3 regions of the Janthinobacterium sp. FT14W genome follow, and region 2 is predicted to be linked to each of the others. Evidence: predicted binding sites of a transcription regulator. Region 2 holds the regulator's gene; each other region holds the start of a gene.

Region 1 (6,679 bases), on a different contig from region 2:
CGATGGATTGGGCATCGTCGGCGCGCAGCACCTCGATCGCGCCGGCGTCGAATTGCTGGCTGATTTTAATGGTCATGAGTGTTCCTGATAAAAACGTATGGGTTTTGCATCGTGTGCAATGGCGCGATGATACCTGTTTTGCGGCAGCCTTTGTGCTGGCGCAAACGATGACGGACACGCTTTGCTAACGTGATAGCTCCAACACGGGGAGATCATCATGGACGACAACGGCAAGCACATACGCGATCTGGAAAAGAAAATCAGCGCCCTCAGTGACGCCCTGGCGCACCTGGGCAAGGGCACGACCTTGCAGGAATTGCTGCGCATCATACGTTTTCCCGGCTATACGACGCCGGCCGAATTCACCTTCAATATGGCCATTCTCGATACCATGCTGGTGCAGGCCAATGCGCTGGAAAAGCTGGGACAGGACTTATTGGCAGGAGCCAAGCAGGTGGCGAAGCAGTAGCTTGAGGCGGGTTTGATATTTGCGCCCCAAACGCCAGGGCCGGGGGCGGACCCTCAGGGGAATAGGGAGCAATGGAGCGTATTCCGATTCCGAGAGAGGCGCCCCCGCTACCGGGCCGTCGGGTTCATGTATCAAGTCCACCGAAACGTTCAAAAAACCACGGCTCCACATCGGGCGCCTGTTCATCTTCGCGCCGCAAGGTGGCCAGGATATGTTCCTCGGCGGCCGCATACGTGATGCGGTACAGGTCGCGCGCCAGCGCATACGCCTGCGTGCCGGGCCACGGTTCGGGCAGCAGTTCGACGGGCAATTGCGGATCGTGCAACTGCACGCGGCGGTAGGCGTGCGTCAGCAGCGAGCGGATGACGAACGCCTGTTCCGCATCGAACACGGGCTCTTCCTGCAGCAGGGTCAGCAGCGGCTGGAAGCTGGCGATGAATTTCTGGTAGCCGGCCATCACTTCCGACAGATCCCAGCATTCGCCCACCATGTCGCGCAGGGGGCGCGTGCTGACACCCGGCAATTCCGTGGTGTGGCAGACATACAGCTTGCCCTGCACCTCGTTGCGCACCAGGATATCTTCCAGCGCCTCCGTATTGCTGGCTGGATGGCCAAAGATGCCCGGCGAGATCAAGCCATAGCCGGCCCATAATAATTCCTTGCGCAGCGCCCCCCGCTCGGCGGCGCCGATGCTGCCGGCCGGCCCGATCACCAGGGTCCAGCTGCCATCCCAGTGCACGACCAGTGGCGCATAGATGCGGCGGTAGGCGCGCTCGAAGCGGGCCAGCGCCTCCGGGCGTATCGTATAGGCGCTGCGGCGGCCGTCGCGCTGCGAGCTGAGCCAGCCTTCCTGCGCCAGGCGGAACACGCTGGTGCGCAACAGGCGGTCGTTTACGCCGAATGGCGCCAGCAGTTCGATCAGGCTGCCCAGCCAGATGGCGCCCCCCCGCGGCACGATGGCGTCGCCAAAGATGGTCATTACCAGGGACTTCGAGCGCGGCGGGTCGCGTTCCAGGAAATCGGCTATCCATGCCGTGCAGCGGGTGTTCTTCATGTGGTTCCGGTCTGGCCGTGTTGCGGTCGATTCAATAAAAGCAGCAGTTTACTTGGCTGCGCGGGTAGCGCGTCAATAATTTGCCGGAGGCGCTGGTGGCGCTGCCGTCGTGTTTTCTCATAAGCAATATCATACGCACAAAAAAGCTGCACAAGATACGATTTTTTAAAATGACTCAAATCAAGTGTATGCAAATCGATTTTTGTATCGTATTATCTGTTCATCGCACCGCGTTGCTGCGCAAAATCAAAGACATGGGAGACAGATCATGTACGCACAAATGGTTGAAACCGGCCTCAAAAACGTCCGTTCCATCGATGACATGGGGCAAGAGGAGCGCGCTTTCCAGGCCCGCATCGACGAAGGCATCAAGATCGAGGCCAAGGACTGGATGCCGGACGCTTACCGCAAGACCCTGATCCGCCAGATTTCGCAGCACGCGCACTCGGAAATCGTCGGCCAGTTGCCCGAAGGTAACTGGGTCACGCGCGCCCCCACCCTGAAACGCAAGTCGATCCTGCTGGCCAAGATCCAGGACGAAGCCGGTCACGGCTTGTACCTGTACAGTGCCGCGGAAACCCTGGGCGTGTCGCGCGACGACTTGCTGGCCGCCTTGCACTCGGGCAAAGCCAAGTATTCCAGCATCTTCAACTATCCCACGCTGTCGTGGGCCGACATGGGCGCCATCGGCTGGCTGGTCGACGGTTCCGCCATCATCAACCAGATCCCCCTGTGCCGCTGCTCGTACGGACCGTATGCGCGCGCCATGATCCGCGTCTGCAAGGAAGAATCGTTTCATGCGCGCCAGGGCTACGACATCATGATGTCGCTGTGCAAGGGCACCCCGGCGCAGAAAGCCATGGCGCAGGATGCCTTGAACCGCTGGTGGTGGCCGTCGCTGATGATGTTCGGTCCATCGGACGCCGCTTCCGTCAACAGCGCCCAGTCGGCGCAATGGCGCATCAAGCTGTTCTCGAACGATGAACTGCGCCAGCGCATGGTCGACCAGACCGTGCCGCAAATCGAATACCTGGGCCTGACCGTGCCCGATCCCGACCTGAAGTTCAACGCGGAAACGGGCCACTATGAATTCGGCGAGATCGACTGGTCCGAGTTCAACAATGTCCTGAAGGGCAATGGCCCGTGCAACCGCGAACGCCTGCAGACGCGCGTGACAGCGTATGAAGACGGTGCATGGTTCCGCGATGCCCTGGTCGCCTACGCAGACAAGCAAGCCGCGAACGAAAAAGCGGCAGCCTGAAAACATCTATAAAAGGGGATAGCAACATGAGCAAAGAATGGCCTTTGTGGGAAGTTTTCATCCGCAGCCAGCACGGCCTGGCGCACAAGCATGTGGGCAGCCTGCACGCTTCCGACGCCACCATGGCGGTCAACCATGCGCGCGACGTCTATACGCGCCGCAATGAAGGCGTGAGCATCTGGGTAGTGCGCGCAGCCGATATCGTCGCCAGCAGCCCCGGCGACAAGGGCGCCCTGTTCGAACCATCGAACAGCAAGGTGTACCGCCATCCCACCTTCTTCCCGATGCCGGAAGAAGTCAAGAACCTGTGATGGGAGCGCCGGCAATGGATGACAAGGTTAACTACTTGCTGCGCCTGGGCGACAACGCCCTGATCCTCAGCCAGCAGCTGTCGCAGCTGTGCGGCAAGGGTCCCGCGCTGGAAGAGGACATGGCGCTGACCAACGTGGCGCTGGACCTGCTGGGCCAGACGCGCTTGTGGTTCAGCTATGCGGCCGAACTGGAAAACGCGGGCCGCGACGAAGACGACATCGCCTTCCTGCGCGATGCCCACGATTTCAAGAATTGCCTGCTGGTCGAACAGCCGAACGGCAATTACGCCGACACCATGATGCGCCAGTTCTTCTTCGACAGCTGGCACTACTTTCAGCTGCTGGAACTGGCGAAATCGGCGGATGCGCGCATCGTCGAGGTGGCGCAAAAATCGATCAAGGAAGTGACCTATCATTTGCGCCGCAGCGGTGACCTGATCGTGCGCCTCGGCGACGGCACGGCGGAAAGCCATGCGAAAACGCAGGCCGCCGCCGACAAGCTGTGGATGTACACGGGCGAGATGTTCCGGTACGACGCCGTTGACCAGGCCATGGTCGCTGCCGGCATCGCGCCGCCATCGGACATCCTGCGCCAGGCTTTCCTCGAACACGTGGCCGAGATCTTCGCCGAAGCGACGCTGGTCATGCCGGCGCCCGACGCCTGGATGCAAAAAGGCGGCAAGCAGGGCACGCACACGGAACACCTGGGTTTTATCCTGGCCGAGATGCAGTTCCTGCAGCGCGCCTATCCCGGGGCGGAGTGGTAATGAACACGGCCGCGGCAGCGCTGGACGCCGCCCAGGTATGGGCCTGGCTGGGCGACGTGCCGGACCCGGAAATCCCCGTCATTTCGGTGGTGGATCTGGGCATCGTGCGCGCCGTCGAAGTCACCGGCGACGACGCCTGCACCGTGACGATCACGCCCACGTATTCGGGCTGTCCGGCCATGCAGGTGATCGCCGACGCCGTCACGGATGCCCTGCGCAGCCATGGCGTAGCGAAGGTGACGCTGGTGAACCAGCTGGCGCCCGCTTGGACCACGGACTGGATGAGCGAGACGGGCAAGGCCAAGCTGAAAGGCTATGGCATCGCCCCGCCGCAGCAGCAGGTGATCGACATCAGCGGTTTGCGTGGCGGCGTCAAGCGCCAGACCATGCCGAAACTGGAGGTGATCTGCCCGAACTGCGGTTCCACGCATACGCAGCTGACCAGCCAGTTCGGCTCCACGCCGTGCAAGGCGCTGTACAAATGCCTGGCTTGCCGCGAACCGTTTGACTACTTCAAGTGCCACTAAAAAATCAGGCACACGTTCCGAAGAAACTGGAGATGAAGCATGAGTAAATTTTATCCGCTGTGCGTGGCGAACGTGCGCAATGAAACGCGCGACACCATCGCCGTCACGTTCGACGTGCCGGCCGAACTGCAGCAGCAGTTCCGCTTCCAGCAGGGCCAGCACCTGACCTTGCGCGCCCATATCAATGCGGAAGACGTGCGCCGCTCGTATTCCATCTGTTCGGCGGTGCAGGACGGCACCCTGCGCGTGGCCATCAAGCGCACGCCGGGCGGCGCCTTTTCCACCTGGGCGAACGACACCTTGAAAGCCGGCGCCACCATCGAGGTGATGCCGCCCATGGGCCACTTCAACGTGCCGCTCGACTGCGTCAACCGCAAGCACTACCTGGCGTTTGCGGCCGGCAGCGGCATCACGCCCATCCTCTCCATCATCAAGACGACCCTGCTGACGGAACCCCTGAGCCGCTTCACTCTGTTCTACGGCAACCGCGCCTCGTCGTCCGTCATCTTCAAGGAAGAATTGACGGACTTGAAGGACGTGTACCTGGAGCGTTTGAACCTGGTCTACGTGATGAGCCGCGAGCAGCAGGACATCGAACTGTTCAACGGCCGCATCACGCAGGAAAAATGCGAGCAGTTCCTGCAGCACTGGATCAAGATCGAAGACTATGACAACGCCTTCATTTGCGGCCCGGAAGACATGATGCTGGGCGTCTCCGCGGCCCTGCAGGCAGCCGGCATGCCCAAGCAGAATATCAAGATCGAGCTGTTCGCCGCCAGCATCCCGAAAAACGCCCACAAGCCGCGCGCCCAGCTGGCCGCCGATGCCGTGCAGGAAACGGAAGTGACCGTCATCCTGGACGGCAACCACACCACCTTCACGATGGACAAGGACAAGGAATCCATCCTCGACGCGGGCCTGCGGCAGGGCATCGACATGCGCTACTCGTGCAAGGGCGGCGTATGCTCGACCTGCCGCTGCAAGATCCTCGACGGCAAGGTCGAAATGGACGTCAACTACGCGCTGGAGGATTACGAAGTGGCGCGCGGCTTCGTCCTCAGCTGCCAGAGTTTTCCATTGACCGACAAGGTCGTGGTCGATTTCGATCAGGCAGAATAAAAGCCGGGGTCAGACCCGCCGGGTCTGACCCCAGATTTCCGTTGCGGGCCAATAAATAAAAATAGCGAGACGCCATGACCTACCAAAACATCCTCTTCACCATCGAGCAGGGCATCGCCACGCTGACCCTGAACCGTCCCGACAAGCTCAATAGCTTTACGCAAGCCATGCACGAGGAAGTGCGCGACGCGATTGCGAAAGTCAATGCCGACAGCTCCGTACGCGTGTTCGTGCTGACGGGGGCAGGCCGCAGCTTTTGCGCGGGCCAGGACCTGTCCGACCGCGCCGTGGAACCGGGCTCGAAGGGCGTGGACCTGGGCGAATCCGTGGAAAAGAACTATGCGCCGCTGGTGCTGGCCCTGAAAGCGCTGCCGATGCCCGTGATCTGCGCCGTCAATGGCGTGGCTGCCGGCGCGGGCGCCAACCTGGCGCTGGCGTGCGACATCGTCATCGCCGGCAAGTCGGCCAGCTTTGTCGAAGTGTTCTGCAAGCTGGGCCTGATTCCGGACACGGGCGGCACCTTCTTCCTGCCGCGCCTGATCGGTTCCGCGCGCGCCATGGGTCTGGCCATGCTGGGCGAAAAACTGACGGCCGAAAAAGCGGAAGACTGGGGCCTGATCTGGAAATGCGTCGAGGATGCCCAGCTGGCCGAGGAAACGCGCAAGCTGGCCGTGCACTTCTCTACCGCGCCGACCAAGGGCCTGGCCTACACCAAGCAGGCGCTGGCCGCCAGCGGCGCCAATACCCTGCCGCAGCAGCTGGCGCTGGAAGCGCGCATGATGAGCGATCTCGGTAACAGCGACGATTACCGCGAAGGCGTGGCCGCCTTCATGGAAAAGCGTGCGCCGCAATTCAAGGGACATTGATATGGCCGCTCTGGACAACAACAGTATCGTCGCCGTCATCGGCAGCGGCGCCATGGGTGCCGGCATCGCGCAGGTGGCCGCGGCTGCCGGCTACACGGTCAAACTGTACGACACGCGGGCGGAAGCCGTCAGCAAGGCTTTGCTTGATATCGGCAAGATGTATGCGAAGCTGGCTGAAAAGGGCCGCATGACGGCAGACGAAGCCACGGCCGCCACGGCGCGCCTGCAGGCGGCCGGCAGCCTGGCCGATGTGAGCAACGCGGCCCTGGTGGTGGAAGCCATCGTGGAAAACCTCGACGTCAAGC
Region 2 (6,679 bases):
TTGAACAACCCGCGCGACGTGGTGCCCGAGTCGAACATGCCGGCCTACCCCTGGCTGGCGAAGACCAAGCTGGTGCCTGACGAGATCATGCCGAAGATGCGCGCCCTGCAACGCCTGGGCCAGCCGTACAGCGATGAAGAGATCGCCGCCGGCCCCGCGCAGCTGCAGGACAAGACGGAAGAAGACGCCCTGGTCGCCTATCTGCAAGGCCTCGGTACATTAATCAAAACAAGGAATTAGCATGGCAATCGAAAACCTGTTTGACAGCGCCAGCAGCGTCATGACGGTGGTTTCCTTTACGACGTTCGTGGGTATCCTGTGGTGGACCTTCAGCCGCAGCAACAGCGACTTCGACGCGGCAGCACGCCTGCCGTTCGCCGACGACGCGCTCGACTATCCGGCCGAGGCCGGGATGAACCTGGCGAAGGAGCATCACCATGGCTGACTTTACCAATGGTTTCTGGAATATCTACATCATCGTGCTGTCCCTGCTGGGCATCATCGGCTGCGGCGTGCTGCTGTACTCGCAGTCGAAAGTGAAAGTGGCCGCCGGCGCCGCCGCCGACGGCACCACGGGCCACGTGTGGGACGAGGACTTGAAGGAACTCAACACGCCGATGCCGCGCTGGTGGATGTGGCTGTTCTACATCACCATCGTCTTCTCCCTCGCATACCTGTTCCTGTATCCGGGCCTGGGCAACTATGCCGGCAGCCTGGGCTGGAAATCGACGGGCCAGTACGAGGAAGAGCTGAAGAAGGCGGAAGCCGACTACGGCCCCCTGTTCAACAAGTACCTGAGCCAGGACCTGAAGACGGTGGCGGCCGATCCGCAGGCGCAAGCCATCGGCCAGCGCCTGTTCCTGACCTACTGCGCGCAATGCCACGGTTCGGATGCGCGCGGCAACAAGGGCTTCCCCAACCTGACGGACAAGGACTGGCTGTATGGCGGCGATCCCGACATCATCAAGACCACCATCATGCACGGCCGTAACGGCCAGATGCCGCCGATGGGCGCCGCCCTGGGCTCCGAAAAGGATGTCGAGAACGTGGCCCATTATGTGCTGAGCCTGTCCGGTTCCACCTCGGACCCCGTCAAGTCCGTGCTGGGCAAGGCCAAGTTCGGCGCCTGCATGGCCTGCCATGGCGCCGATGCGAAGGGTAACCAGATGCTGGGCGCGCCCAACCTGACGGACAAGATCTGGCTGTACGGCGGCAGCGCCGACACCATCATGGAAACCGTACGCAAGGGACGCAACAACACCATGCCGGCCTTCAGCGATTTCCTCGGCGAGTCCAAGGTACACGTGCTGTCGGCGTATGTCTGGAGCCTGTCGAATCCCCAGACGCCCGTGAAATGATGTAATGGAACCTCAAGTCATCAAGATGTATGCGGCCCGCGAGCAAATCTACCCTCGCGAGGCCAAAGGACGCTACGCTACCTGGCGATGGGTATGCGTATGGCTTACCCAGCTCGCGTTCTACGGCTTGCCGTGGTTGACCTGGAATGGCAGGCAAGCCCTGCTGTTCGATTTGACCACGCGCAAGTTCTACATTTTCGGCGTCGTGCTGTGGCCCCAGGATTTCATCTACCTGGCGGCCCTGCTGATCATCTGTGCGTATTTGTTGTTCCTCGTCACGGCCATTGCCGGGCGGGTGTGGTGCGGCTTTTCCTGCCCGCAAACGGTATACACGGAAATCTTCCTGTGGGTGGAACGCAAGATCGAGGGCACGCGCAGCGCGCGCATGGCCCTCGACAAGCAGGGCCCGTCCTTGCGCAAGACGGCCAAGAAGACGGCCAAGCACCTGGTGTGGGGCGCCATCGCCCTGTGGACGGGCTTTACCTTTGTCGGCTACTTCACGCCGATCAAGGAACTGGCGCAGGCGGTGACCACCCTGAACTTCGGTCCCTGGGAATGGTTCTGGGTCTTGTTCTACAGCCTGGCAACCTACGGCAACGCGGGCTGGCTGCGCGAGCAGGTGTGCAAATACATGTGCCCCTACGCGCGTTTCCAGAGCGCCATGTTCGACCAGGACACGCTGATCATCACCTACGATGCCAAGCGGGGCGAACCCCGTGGCGCCATGAGCAAGAAGGCCGGCAACAACGACAAGCTGGGCGACTGCATCGACTGCACCCTGTGCGTGCAGGTGTGTCCGACCGGCATCGATATCCGCAACGGCCTGCAGTATGAATGCATCGGCTGCGCCGCCTGCGTCGATGCCTGCAACAGCGTGATGGACAAGGTCGACCGGCCACGGGGACTGGTACGCTACAGTACCGACCATGCGATGGAAAACAACTTCAATTCGAAGCAGATACGCCAGCGCGCCATGCGCCCGCGCGTCCTGATCTACACTTCCATCCTGGCCCTGATCATCATCGCCGTATGTACCTCGCTGGCCCTGCGCACGCCATTGAAAATGGACGTGATCCGCGACCGCGGTTCGATGGGACGCGAAGTGGAAGACGGCATGATCGAGAACGTCTACCGGCTGCAGATCATGAACACCTCGGAGCAAAGCCAGCATTTTAAAATCAGCGTATCCGGCTTGCCGGGCCTGACCTTGCTGACGCGCGATGAAGTGACCCTGCAGCCGACGGAAACCCTGGGCTGGCCCATCCGCCTGCGCGCGCCGCACGGCGTGGGCGAGAAGGGCTCGAACAAGATTGCGATCGAGCTGCAATCGCTGGACGACCCATCGCTGCACGTGCGTGAAAGCGCGGTCTTCATCGTGCCGCGCTAATGCAGGAAGGCCAATCCCCGCATGGGGATTGGCCGCTTAAACAGGAGAAATATCATGTCCGACAGCCTCAAGCTGCAAGCCCCCGTGGCGCCGTGGTACAAGCATCGCTGGCCATGGCTGCTGATGATCGGCCCCGGCCTGTCCGTCGTCGTCGGCAGCACCATGGGCTATATCGCGTTTACGCAGCCCGACGCGCTGGTGGTGGGCGATTATTACAAGCAGGGCAAGGCGATCAACCAGGACTTGCGGCGCGATACGGTCGCCAGCGACCTGGCCATGTCAAGCAAGCTATCGTACGACGTGGCGGCAGCGCGCCTCAGCGGTTCCGTGCACAGCTTCGGCAAGGCGTATCGGGCGCCGCTGCAGCTGCACCTGGCGCACGCGACCCAGCCGGAAAAAGACATCAAGCTGCTGCTGCAGCCTGATGCGGCCGGCAACTTTTCGGTGGCGCTGCCCATGCTCGAGCGCAGCCGCTGGCAGGTGCTGGTGGAAAACGACAAACGCGAATGGCGCCTGTCCGGCATCTGGACCTGGCCCCTGCAGCGCAGCATCGCGCTGCAGGCGGATGAAGAGCTGTAAATCTTACTTGCAGTTGTCCGTGCCGGCCGTAATGGCCTTCAGCTTGGCCGGCTGCAGGATCTCGATCTCGCGGTTCGAGACGCGCAGCCAGCCTTCCTTCTTGAATTTCGACAATAAGCGGCTGACGCTCTCGATGGTCAGGCCCAGGTAGTTGCCGATTTCCTCGCGCGACATGCGCAGCTGGAAATTGCTGCCCGAATAGCCGCGTGCCTCGTAGCGCGACGCCAGGTTGACGATGAAGGCGGCAAAGCGCTGGGTCGCCTGCATATTGCCCAGCAACAGCATGACGCTTTGCTCGCGCGTGATTTCCTGGCTCATCATGCGGTGGAAATGGCGCAGCAGGGTCGGCATATTGCCCAGCAATTGTTCCAGGCTTGAAAACGGAATTTCACACACTTCGCTGTCTTCCAGCGCCACGGCATTACAGTGGTGGCGGTCGGCGCTGATGGCGTCCATGCCCAGCAGTTCGCCAGCCATCTGGAAACCCGTCACCTGCTCTTCGCCGCCCGGATTGATCTGGTAGGTCTTGAAGTGCCCCAGGCGGATCGCATACAGGTTCTGGAACGAGTCGCCGATGCGGAACAGCGAGGCGCCGCGCGCGATCTTGCGGCGGCGACCGATGATCTGGTCCAGCCGGTCCATATCACCCACATCCAGGCCCATCGGCAGGCACAATTGATGCATGCTGCAGGTCGAGCATCGCGCACGCAACGCCTCCACGTTCACTGTGGGCAAGGTTGGAGTGAGTAACGCTTCAGTCATGTCGGTACCTTTTAGAAAATGCAACAACAAGTTTACTGCATACAGGGTTGCCGTGTGCCAATTTCACGGTAATTTCGGCGAATAAACGACGTCCAGCCTTTAATTATATGGCAACATCGTCAAAAGCCCGTATGGGGCAAGGCAATTTGCGCAGCGGCGCTTGCCAAGCTCGGGCATTGATAGGAAAATTCCTGACAGCATTATCTGCCGCCTGTGCCGCCCGGTACTGAAAAGGAAATCATGAAGCCTCTCGGCATCAAAGCAAAAGTCGCGCTGGCCACCAGCCTGACCTCGATCGCCATGATCGCGCTCGTCACCATGATCCAGGTGCAGCACATGCGCGCCGACTTCACCAAAGTACTGCTGAGCCAGCAGTCTTCCCTGATCAGCCGCACCGCTGCCGAGCTCGACGACAAGCTGGCCATGCTGCTGCAGATCGTCACCCTGACGGCCCGGCAGCAGCCGCCGGAATTGATCGCCCAGCCCGCCAAGCTGCGCGAATACTATGCGCGCCGCTCGATGCTGGTGCTGTTCGACGACGTGCTGGTGCTCGACGCGCAAGGCGCCGTCGTGGCCGACATGCCGCTGGTGACAGGACGCGCCGGCATCAACGTCGCCGAACGCGAGTATTTCCAGACCGTCCTGCGCACGCGCCAGCCCATGATCACCGAACCGATGCTGGGCAAATCGAGCGGCATGCCCATCGTGCAGATGGTGGCGCCCGTGCTGGCTGCCGATGGCCAGGTGGCTGGCGTGGTGATCGGCGTGCTGCGCCTGTACAAGGACAACCTGCTGGGGCGCCTGCGCACGGAAAAGATCGGCAAGAGCGGCTATTACTTCATCCTCACGCGCGGCGACGTGCCGCGCTACGTGCTGCATCCCGATACCAGCCGCTTGCTGCAGCCGCGCAAGCCGAATGCCAACCTGACGACCACGCAGCTGCTGAAGGAAGACGGCGAAGGCAGCATGGTCAGCACCAACAGCCGCGGCGTCACGGCCGTCAACAGCTTCAAGCGCCTGAAGTCCGTGAACTGGCTGCTGGCCGCCTCGCTGCCCGTCGAAGACGCCTTCGAACCGTTCGATGGCGTGCTGTACCGTCTGGTGCTGTGGAGCATCCTCGCCTCGCTGCTGGCCGCTGCCGTTCTGGGCTGGGTGACCGTGCGCCTGCTGTCGCCGCTGGTGCGCCTGCGCGACACCCTGCTGGCCCTGCGTAGCAGCGGCAGCCGTTTTACACCCGTGCCGGTGCAGCAGCGCGACGAGATCGGCGAACTGACGGAAGCGTTCAACGGCCTGATGAGCGAACGCGACCGCCTGCAGCAGGAACTCGAAGCGCGCGCGGCAGAGCTGGAGCGGGAGCGCGACCGGGCCGAGGCGGCCAACCGCGCGAAGAGCGACTTCGTGGCCAACATGAGCCATGAAATCCGCACGCCCCTCAATGCCGTGCTGGGCATGGTGTATTTGCTGGGCAACACCAGACTCGACACGGAACAGCGCAAATACCTGACCATGGTGCGCGTGGCGGGCCAGTCGCTGCTGGGCATCCTCAATGACGTGCTCGATTACTCGAAGATCGAGGCGCGCCGCATGGAATTGTCGCCCGTCGAATTCGACCTCGACGAAGTCATGAATACCCTGGCCACGACGATGACCATGAATGCGGGCGAGAAGGAGCTGGAACTGGCCATCGCCGTCGAGCCCGACGTGCCGCGGCGCCTCGTGGGCGACGCCCAGCGCCTGCAGCAAATCCTCGTCAACCTGGCCGGCAATGCCATCAAGTTCACGGAGAGCGGCGAAGTGGTGGTGGCCGTCAGCCTGGCCGACAGCCAGCAGGGCAGCGCCCGGCTGCGCTTTGAAGTGCGCGACACGGGCATCGGCATGACGGCGCAGCAGCAACAGCAGCTGTTTGCCGCGTTTTCACAGGGCGACCAGAGCATCACGCGGCGCTTCGGCGGCACGGGCCTGGGCCTGGCCATCAGCAAGCAGCTGATCCACATGATGGGCGGCGAAATCGCCGTCGCCAGCAGCGAAGGCAAGGGCAGCCGCTTCTGGTTCAGCGTGCCGTTCGAGATGCTGGCGCAGCCGGCCGAAACGCGGCGCACGCCGGCCCTGGGTCAGCTGCGCCTGCTGGTGGCGGACGATAACCGCACCACGCGCGAACTGATCGTCAAACTGATCGAGGCATGGGGCTGGCTGGCCGACGAAGTGGATTCCGGCTTTGCCGCCATCGAACTGTACCGCGAACGCCTGGCGCAGCAGCAGCCGTACGACGTGGTGCTGGCCGACTGGCACATGCCCGTGATGGACGGCCTGGCCACGGCCAAGGCCATCCGCCAGGCCGCCGCTGGCCAGCGCCAGCCCATCGTGGTGATGGTCAACGCGTTTGCCCGCAACCACCTGGAGGAAATCTCCAGCGCGGCCGAGGCCGACGTCGTGCTGATGAAGCCGATCACGGGCTCGAGCCTGTTCGATGCCCTGCACCAGGCGCTGATCGCCAAGGACGACGGCGGCGAGCAGCGCATCCTGCACCAGCCGCTGGGCACGGAACTGGCCGGCGTGCATTTCCTGCTGGTGGAGGACAACCACCTGAACCAGG
Region 3 (6,679 bases), on a different contig from region 2:
ATCCAGGAACTGGCGATGACGGTGCAGGCCGGCGACGCGCTGCGCGCGGGCCACCTGATGAAGGAAGCGACGGAACACCGGCACAATAACTGGAACAAGTTTTAAGCCAGGTCAAGGCTGGCCCATATTTCTGAGTGGAATGCTTGCTGGAGACATAAGCTTGCCTGGCAGGGACATGTGTTCGTGCGTAATTTCATCGCGAGGCAGGCATGGCAGATCACCGGATGGGCCCCATGAAAAAGAGCGACTTGCAGTTCCGCTATCCGGACGGCCCCGCGGCCGGCGACGACCCGGCGCAGCGCAACATCCCCGACAGCGTCCTGCTGAACCGTCACGAATGGTATGAAGTGCTGTACAGTTGCAACAGCTGGTCGGGCGGCAGCCTGGCCACGGCCTTGAATTGCCAGCGGCTGATCCAGCGCCACTTGCCCGCCGAGATACGCGGCCATGCCGCCGTGCTGACCTGGCTGCGGGCGAACTGGGCCAAATATCGCTGATACATGTCGGCAATGTGCCGGAAAATACCGCTACGCGTTGCGCTGGGTCAATCGTGTTGGACTGGACATTGCCGAGGGGCTATGATGGGCACGCCGCTTCCCCATACGCGGCGGGGCTGTTACCGGCCTCGAAATGGCACACTGTACTTGCTTTTTAGAAATTTGTTACTCTGGACCAGCCTCGGTGAGCGCGTCGCAATGCTCAGCCCAGCCAGTGTTTGGGTAGGCCCTGGCTCGTCCGTTGACCTCCCTATAAAGAAAGAGTCCAATGAAAAAGCTGACCACTGCCTTTGGCGCGCCTGTAGTCGACAACCAGAACATCCAGACGGCAGGCCCCCGCGGCCCTGCCCTGCTGCAAGATGTATGGTTCCTGGAAAAGCTGGCCCACTTCGACCGCGAAGTCATCCCCGAACGCCGCATGCACGCCAAGGGTTCCGGCGCGTATGGCACGTTTACCGTCACGCACGACATCACGCGCTACACGCGGGCGAAGATTTTTGGCGCCGTGGGCAAGCAAACCCCCATGTTCGCGCGCTTTTCCACGGTGGCGGGCGAACGGGGCGCGGCGGACGCGGAACGCGACATCCGCGGCTTCGCCCTGAAGTTCTACACGGAAGAAGGCAACTGGGACCTGGTCGGCAACAATACGCCCGTCTTCTTCATGCGCGACCCGCTCAAGTTTCCCGATCTGAACCACGCGATCAAGCGCGATCCCCGCACGGGCTTGCGCAGCGCTAACAGCAACTGGGATTTCTGGACCTCGCTGCCCGAAGCGCTGCACCAGGTGACGGTGGTGATGAGCGACCGGGGCTTGCCGCGCAGCTTCCGCCACATGCACGGTTTCGGCAGCCATACGTTCAGCTTCCTGAATGCGCAAAACGAGCGTTTCTGGGTCAAGTTCACGTTTAAGACCCAGCAAGGCATTCAAAACCTGACGGATGCCGAAGCCGAGGAACTGGTGGGCAAGGACCGCGAAAGCTCGCACCGCGACCTGTACGAAAGCATCGAAAACAAGGATTTCCCCCGCTGGACCCTGTACGTGCAGATCATGCCGGAAAAAGAGGCAGGCACGTATCACCTCAACCCCTTCGACCTGTCGAAAGTGTGGCCGCACGGCGACTATCCGCTGATCGAGGTGGGCGTGCTGGAACTGAACCGCAATGCGGACAATCACTTTGCCGAAGTGGAGCAAGCGGCCTTCAACCCGGCCAATGTGGTGCCCGGCATCAGCTTTTCGCCGGACAAAATGCTGCAGGGCCGGCTGTTTTCGTATGGTGACGCGCAACGCTACCGCCTCGGTGTCAACCACAGCCATATCCCCGTCAATGCGCCGAAATGCCCGTTCCACAGCTATCACCGCGACGGCCAGATGCGCGTGGATGGCAACCAGGGCGGAACCTTGGGCTATGAGCCGAACAGCGCGCAGGAATGGGCCGAGCAGCCCGATTTCCGCGAACCGCCATTGAGCATCGAAGGCGCGGCCGACCACTGGAACCACCGCGTCGACGAGGATTACTATTCGCAGCCGCGCGCCCTGTTCCGCCTGATGACCCCGGCGCAGCAGCAAGCCTTGTTCGACAACACGGCGCGCGCCATTTCGGGTGCCTCGGAGCAAGTCAAGCAACGCCACATCGGCAACTGCACCCTGTGCGACCCCGCTTATGGCGCGGGCGTGGCCGAAGCGATCGGCCGCCTGAGCAAATAAGGCACGCCGGCAAGGCCAGCGGCTTGGCAAGGAGGGCAGGAAGGTTCAGGAGGGCCGCCAATGCATCGGGCCCTCCGCCGCAACGGCCCGCGGGATGAGCACCCGCCGCATCAAAATCCGCCACGCGACAGGCGATCCTAGCGCGCCGACGCACAACGCACGACCTGCCTGTCTGCCCGCCCACTGCCTCGCCGGCGGGCAGGCAGGTGGCGTAACGGCAAGCCCGCCGCGCCAGCGCGCTACCAGCGCTGGATGTCGATCTGGCCCGTGATGCTCGTTTCCACCGGATAGCCTTCGACCTGCAAGGGCACGCGCCGCTTGACGGACGAGTCGCGCAGATACACGACGAGCGCTTCCTTGCCGACGGCGTTGCGTCCCAGGCTCACGCCTTCCACGCCGTCGATGGCCATCAGCGCCCGCTCATTGCGCCGCTTGGCCGCTTCCAGCCGGCCCTGGGGCACGGCATGCGCGTACCCTGCGCCGGCAGCGCCCTGGCCAAGGGTCTGGTCAGGCAAATACGGCATGGCGGCATCTTCGAAGATGGCATATGGCGATTGTGCAAATTTACTGTTTGACATGACACACCCTCCTGATGCATTCCATGATACACCGGGCCATCCGGCGTCGCCGCGCGCTTCGCCGGGCAAGCAGGCGGCCGCCCCGGCCAGCAGCCTGCCCCGGCCAGCAGCCTGCCCCGGCAGAAGACGCGCCGAAAGACGCGCCAGACGATGCTCGCAGCCGGCACAGGCCCTTGATCATCATCGTGCAAAAGACAGCGTTATGCAAGGCGGCGTGACGCCGCCCGCTTGCTTCTGACCACGTGCTCAGGTGTACAAATTGATGTCGAGCGCCACCACCACGCGCCGCATCTGGTTGGCAAACGTGATGTTGCCGCCACCGGCAAACAGCAGGCCCACGGGATTGCGCTGCTGGTTCCAGGTCCAGATGGACGAGCCGGAATCGCCGCCCGCGCTGAACGGCCCGCCGAGTCCCGTGATGGCGATCTGGTCCTGGAACAGCGCGATCCTGCCGCCGCCGTAATTGACGTTGATGGTGGCGCCCAGTCCCGTGATGCGGCCCTGCGTCAATTGCGTCGTGCGTCCGGATTTGCCGACCAGCATGCCCAGCGCGGGCGCCACCAGCGCATTGCTGATGCGGAAATAGGCAGGCACGCCGCCGCTCAGGTAGACCAGTTCGGGCCGCACCCGGTCAGGCCAGGCCCAGCCGGTGGCGCAGTCGACAAAGTTGACGCCGCCGCTGAAATTGATGGGCACGAAACGCTCCAGCACGGCCACCTGGTCTTGCGGGCAGCGGCCGCCGTCGATGGGGCCAGGCTGCACGATGCAATCGTTGAACACGCCGCCGTTGGAATTGGCCAGCACGTGATTATTGCTCAGGATCATCAAGCGGCTGTTGCGCGGCGCGCTGCGCCCCACGGCCAGGCAGCCGATGGTGCCGGCCGTGATGCGGAAATGCCCGACCGACACCCCGCCCGGCGCCGGGCGCAAACGGAAACGGTGCGGCTGCGCGTCGATCACGCCCGTGACGACGATGTTGACGGGCACCTTGTCGCTGGCCACGGCGCGCACGCCCATGGCGCCCACGATGGCGGCCTTGGCGCGGTCGACGGAGGTGGGTTCGGCCACGTACAGGGTCAGGGCCGGCAAGCCCGGCTCGCCGGACGAGCTGTCGCTGGCGCCCTCGCCCAGGCCGATGGACACGCCCTGGATATTGCCGCCGTCGCTGAAGGCATCGGCCGCGCGCACGCCACCCGCCTGGGAAATATTTTGGCGCATGCCGTCCTCGATGCTGCGCTTGATTTCCAGCAATTCCATGCTGACGCCGCTCAGGGCGTCGGGCACGTCCGAAATGGACGCGCTCTCGGCCGCATTGTCGTCGTCGCCTGGGACGGAAAATTGGCCGACGGCCTCTTCATCGTCCGCGCTTTGCCCCCTGCCGCTGCTGCCAGGCGGGGCGCTGAAACCATTTTCATTGCCTATCATCATGTTCTCCTCGTGGGTCGCTGCAAGCTTCCAGTGTGGGCGGGCCGCGCCGGCCGGTATTGATCTGGATTCAACTACCTGGTGTACGGTTGGGTAGCGCCATCAGGGGGGGGTGGAGAAGACAAAAATAGTTCCCTCGTCAAGGTTGAGCGAGATCAGGCGTGCGGGCAGAGGCGGCGCCGTATACTTGGCCGATACGCTGGAACTGGGCCTGCTTTACGGCAGCAACGGCAGCAATGGTATGGATGGGGAAACAATGACGAGCCCTGGTATGACAGGCCAATCCGACGACAACGCGCCTGCGGCAGCGGTGCCTGCGGCCGAGCGGGGGAGCCACGACGCAGAGGAAGCTGGCGGCCCGAACGCCGCCCGGCATGCTGGGTTCGTGCATGGCATGGCGGCCTGGGCGGAAAAACACCGCATCAGCCCCTGGCGTGGCAGTTTTGCCGACTTCCTCGAGCAGATCTTGCCGGGCCGGGCGGCCCTGCTGGCGCGCAGCGCGCACCAGTACCTGTGGGACATGATGCGCTGGAACGGCCACACCGATGACAGCGGGCGCTTCCGCTGCCGTTTGTTCGACGACGAGCTGTTCGGCATCGACGAGGCGATCGACCGGGTTGCCGCCTACTTCAAGGCGGCCGCGGCCGGTTCCGAGGTGGGCCGGCGCATGTTGCTGTTGCTGGGCCCGCCGTCAGGCGGCAAGTCGACCATGGTGATCCTGCTCAAGCGGGGCCTGGAAGAATACAGCCACAGCAGCGAAGGCGCGCTGTACGGCATTGCCGGCTGTCCCGTGCACGAATCGCCGCTGCACCTGGTGCCGCACAGCATGCGCGCCGACTTTCGCGCCAGCTATGGCGCCGAGCTGCATGGCGCCCTGTGTCCCCACTGCCGCGCCCGCCTGGAAGAACAGTACGGGGGCGACTTCCTGCGCATGCCCGTCGAGCGCATCCATTTATCCGAGGCGGGCCGCTGCGGCATCGGCACGTATGCTCCGCACGACCCCACCACGGCCGACCTGGCCGACCTGGTGGGCTCCGTCGACCTGTCGAAGGTGGCGCAGTACGGCGACGAAGGCGATCCACGCGCCTGGTCGTGGTCCGGCGCCGTGTATGCGGCCAGCCGCGGCATGCTGGAAATGATCGAGATCCTCAAGGTCAAGCGGGAATTCCTCTACCTGCTGCTGACCCTGACGCAGGAAAAGAATGTCAAGGTCTCGCGCTTCCCCTTGATTTACCTCGATGAAACCATCCTCGCGCACACGAATCTGGCCGAGTTTCGCAAATTCCTGCAAGAAAGCGAGAACGAGGCGCTGCTCGACCGCATGGTCATCGTGCAAGTACCGTATACCCTCAATTACCGCGAGGAAGCGCGCATCTACCGCAAGCTGATCCAGGCGGCCGCGCCCGCCTTCCGCGATGTGCACCTCGACCCGCATGTGCTGCATGCGGCAGCCGTGTTTGCCATCCTCAGCCGCTTGCCTGAAGCGGACGACAAGGAAGCCGAACTGGTCAAGAAGCTGCGCATCTACGCGGACGAGGACGTCGACGACCTGCAGCCTGCCGACATCCGCCGCATGCGCGAGCGCGACAAGGCGCCGGACGAGGGCCTGTCGGGCGTGTCTCCCCGTTTCGTCATCAATGCCCTGTCGCACGCCATCATTTCCGCCCAGCGCAACAGCCTTTCCACCATGGACGTGCTGCTGGCCCTGAAGGATGGCATCGAGAATGATGCGCGCATCGAGCCGCGGCGCAAGCGCAAGTGGGTCGATTACCTGGTGCTCACGCGCAAGGATTTCTATAACCGCTGGGTCAAGGCCGACGTGCACAAGGCCTTGTTCGTTTCATTCGAGCAAGAAGCACAAGACTTGTTGAACAAATACCTCGATGAAGTCGAAGCCATGCTGGACAACCGCCAGATCCGCGATCCCATCACCAGCGAAGAGCGCCGTCCCGACGAGCGCTTCCTGCGCGCCGTGGAAGAAAAAATCCATATCAGCGACTCGGGCAAGCAGTCGTTCCGGCAAGAAGTGGTACGCAAGGCCATGAGCGCCTTCAAGCGGGGCGAAGCGTTCGGCCTGGCCAGCCATGCGCAGCTGCACGACGCCATCCAGCAATACCTGTTCGAGCAGCGGCGCGACGTGCTCCGCCTGGTAGGCTCGGCAAAGCGCCCCGATGACGATGTGCGGGCCAGGATCTCGGCCGTCGAGCAGCGCCTGGTCGACGAATATGGCTATGACGCCCATAGCGCGCGCGAAGCGCTCAACTACGTGACCACCTTGCTGGCGCAGGAATAGCCATGTCCGCCACCACGTCACCAGGCAGCGGCAACCACGATGGCGGCCCGGCGCGCGACGGCGCCACGGGCACGGCAGGCGCCGCAGGCGGGGCAGCCCTGGCCTCGGCCGCACCGGCCCTGGCCCAGCCGTGGTATGCACTGTTCTCGCGCGGCGCGCGCGACTGGCTGCGCCACAACCA

The links. Region 2 encodes FNR, which switches genes on or off when oxygen is low (the NO sensors DNR and NnrR bind a similar motif). Its sites were predicted from a motif close to TTGATNNNNATCAA; they were not measured.
Region 1: the regulator FNR is predicted to act here: its motif matches at 1,694-1,707, upstream of paaA (1,2-phenylacetyl-CoA epoxidase subunit PaaA).
Region 3: the regulator FNR is predicted to act here: its motif matches at 4,265-4,278, upstream of GCN74_RS05400 (serine protein kinase).

What each region holds. Positions count from the first base shown of each region.
Region 1 covers NZ_WFLL01000001.1:387,672-394,350, forward strand. Annotated here, with positions in the region: gene GCN74_RS01700 (M14-type cytosolic carboxypeptidase) at 1-76, opposite strand, end outside; gene GCN74_RS01705 (hypothetical protein) at 218-469, shown strand; gene paaX (phenylacetic acid degradation operon negative regulatory protein PaaX) at 594-1,523, opposite strand; gene paaA (1,2-phenylacetyl-CoA epoxidase subunit PaaA) at 1,792-2,784, shown strand; gene paaB (1,2-phenylacetyl-CoA epoxidase subunit PaaB) at 2,811-3,095, shown strand; gene paaC (1,2-phenylacetyl-CoA epoxidase subunit PaaC) at 3,110-3,862, shown strand; gene paaD (1,2-phenylacetyl-CoA epoxidase subunit PaaD) at 3,862-4,389, shown strand; gene paaE (1,2-phenylacetyl-CoA epoxidase subunit PaaE) at 4,429-5,508, shown strand; gene paaG (2-(1,2-epoxy-1,2-dihydrophenyl)acetyl-CoA isomerase PaaG) at 5,583-6,374, shown strand; gene paaH (3-hydroxyacyl-CoA dehydrogenase PaaH) at 6,376-6,679, shown strand, end outside.
Region 2 covers NZ_WFLL01000032.1:18,526-25,204, forward strand. Annotated here, with positions in the region: gene ccoO (cytochrome-c oxidase, cbb3-type subunit II) at 1-240, shown strand, start outside; gene GCN74_RS19950 (cbb3-type cytochrome oxidase subunit 3) at 242-445, shown strand; gene ccoP (cytochrome-c oxidase, cbb3-type subunit III) at 438-1,358, shown strand; gene ccoG (cytochrome c oxidase accessory protein CcoG) at 1,363-2,745, shown strand; gene GCN74_RS19965 (FixH family protein) at 2,800-3,324, shown strand; gene fnr (fumarate/nitrate reduction transcriptional regulator Fnr) at 3,328-4,086, opposite strand; gene GCN74_RS19975 (response regulator) at 4,327-6,679, shown strand, end outside.
Region 3 covers NZ_WFLL01000005.1:23,245-29,923, reverse strand. Annotated here, with positions in the region: gene GCN74_RS05425 (tetratricopeptide repeat protein) at 1-105, shown strand, start outside; gene GCN74_RS05420 (hypothetical protein) at 234-497, shown strand; gene GCN74_RS05415 (catalase) at 766-2,202, shown strand; gene GCN74_RS05410 (hypothetical protein) at 2,442-2,780, opposite strand; gene GCN74_RS05405 (hypothetical protein) at 3,027-4,205, opposite strand; gene GCN74_RS05400 (serine protein kinase) at 4,477-6,498, shown strand; gene GCN74_RS05395 (DUF444 family protein) at 6,501-6,679, shown strand, end outside.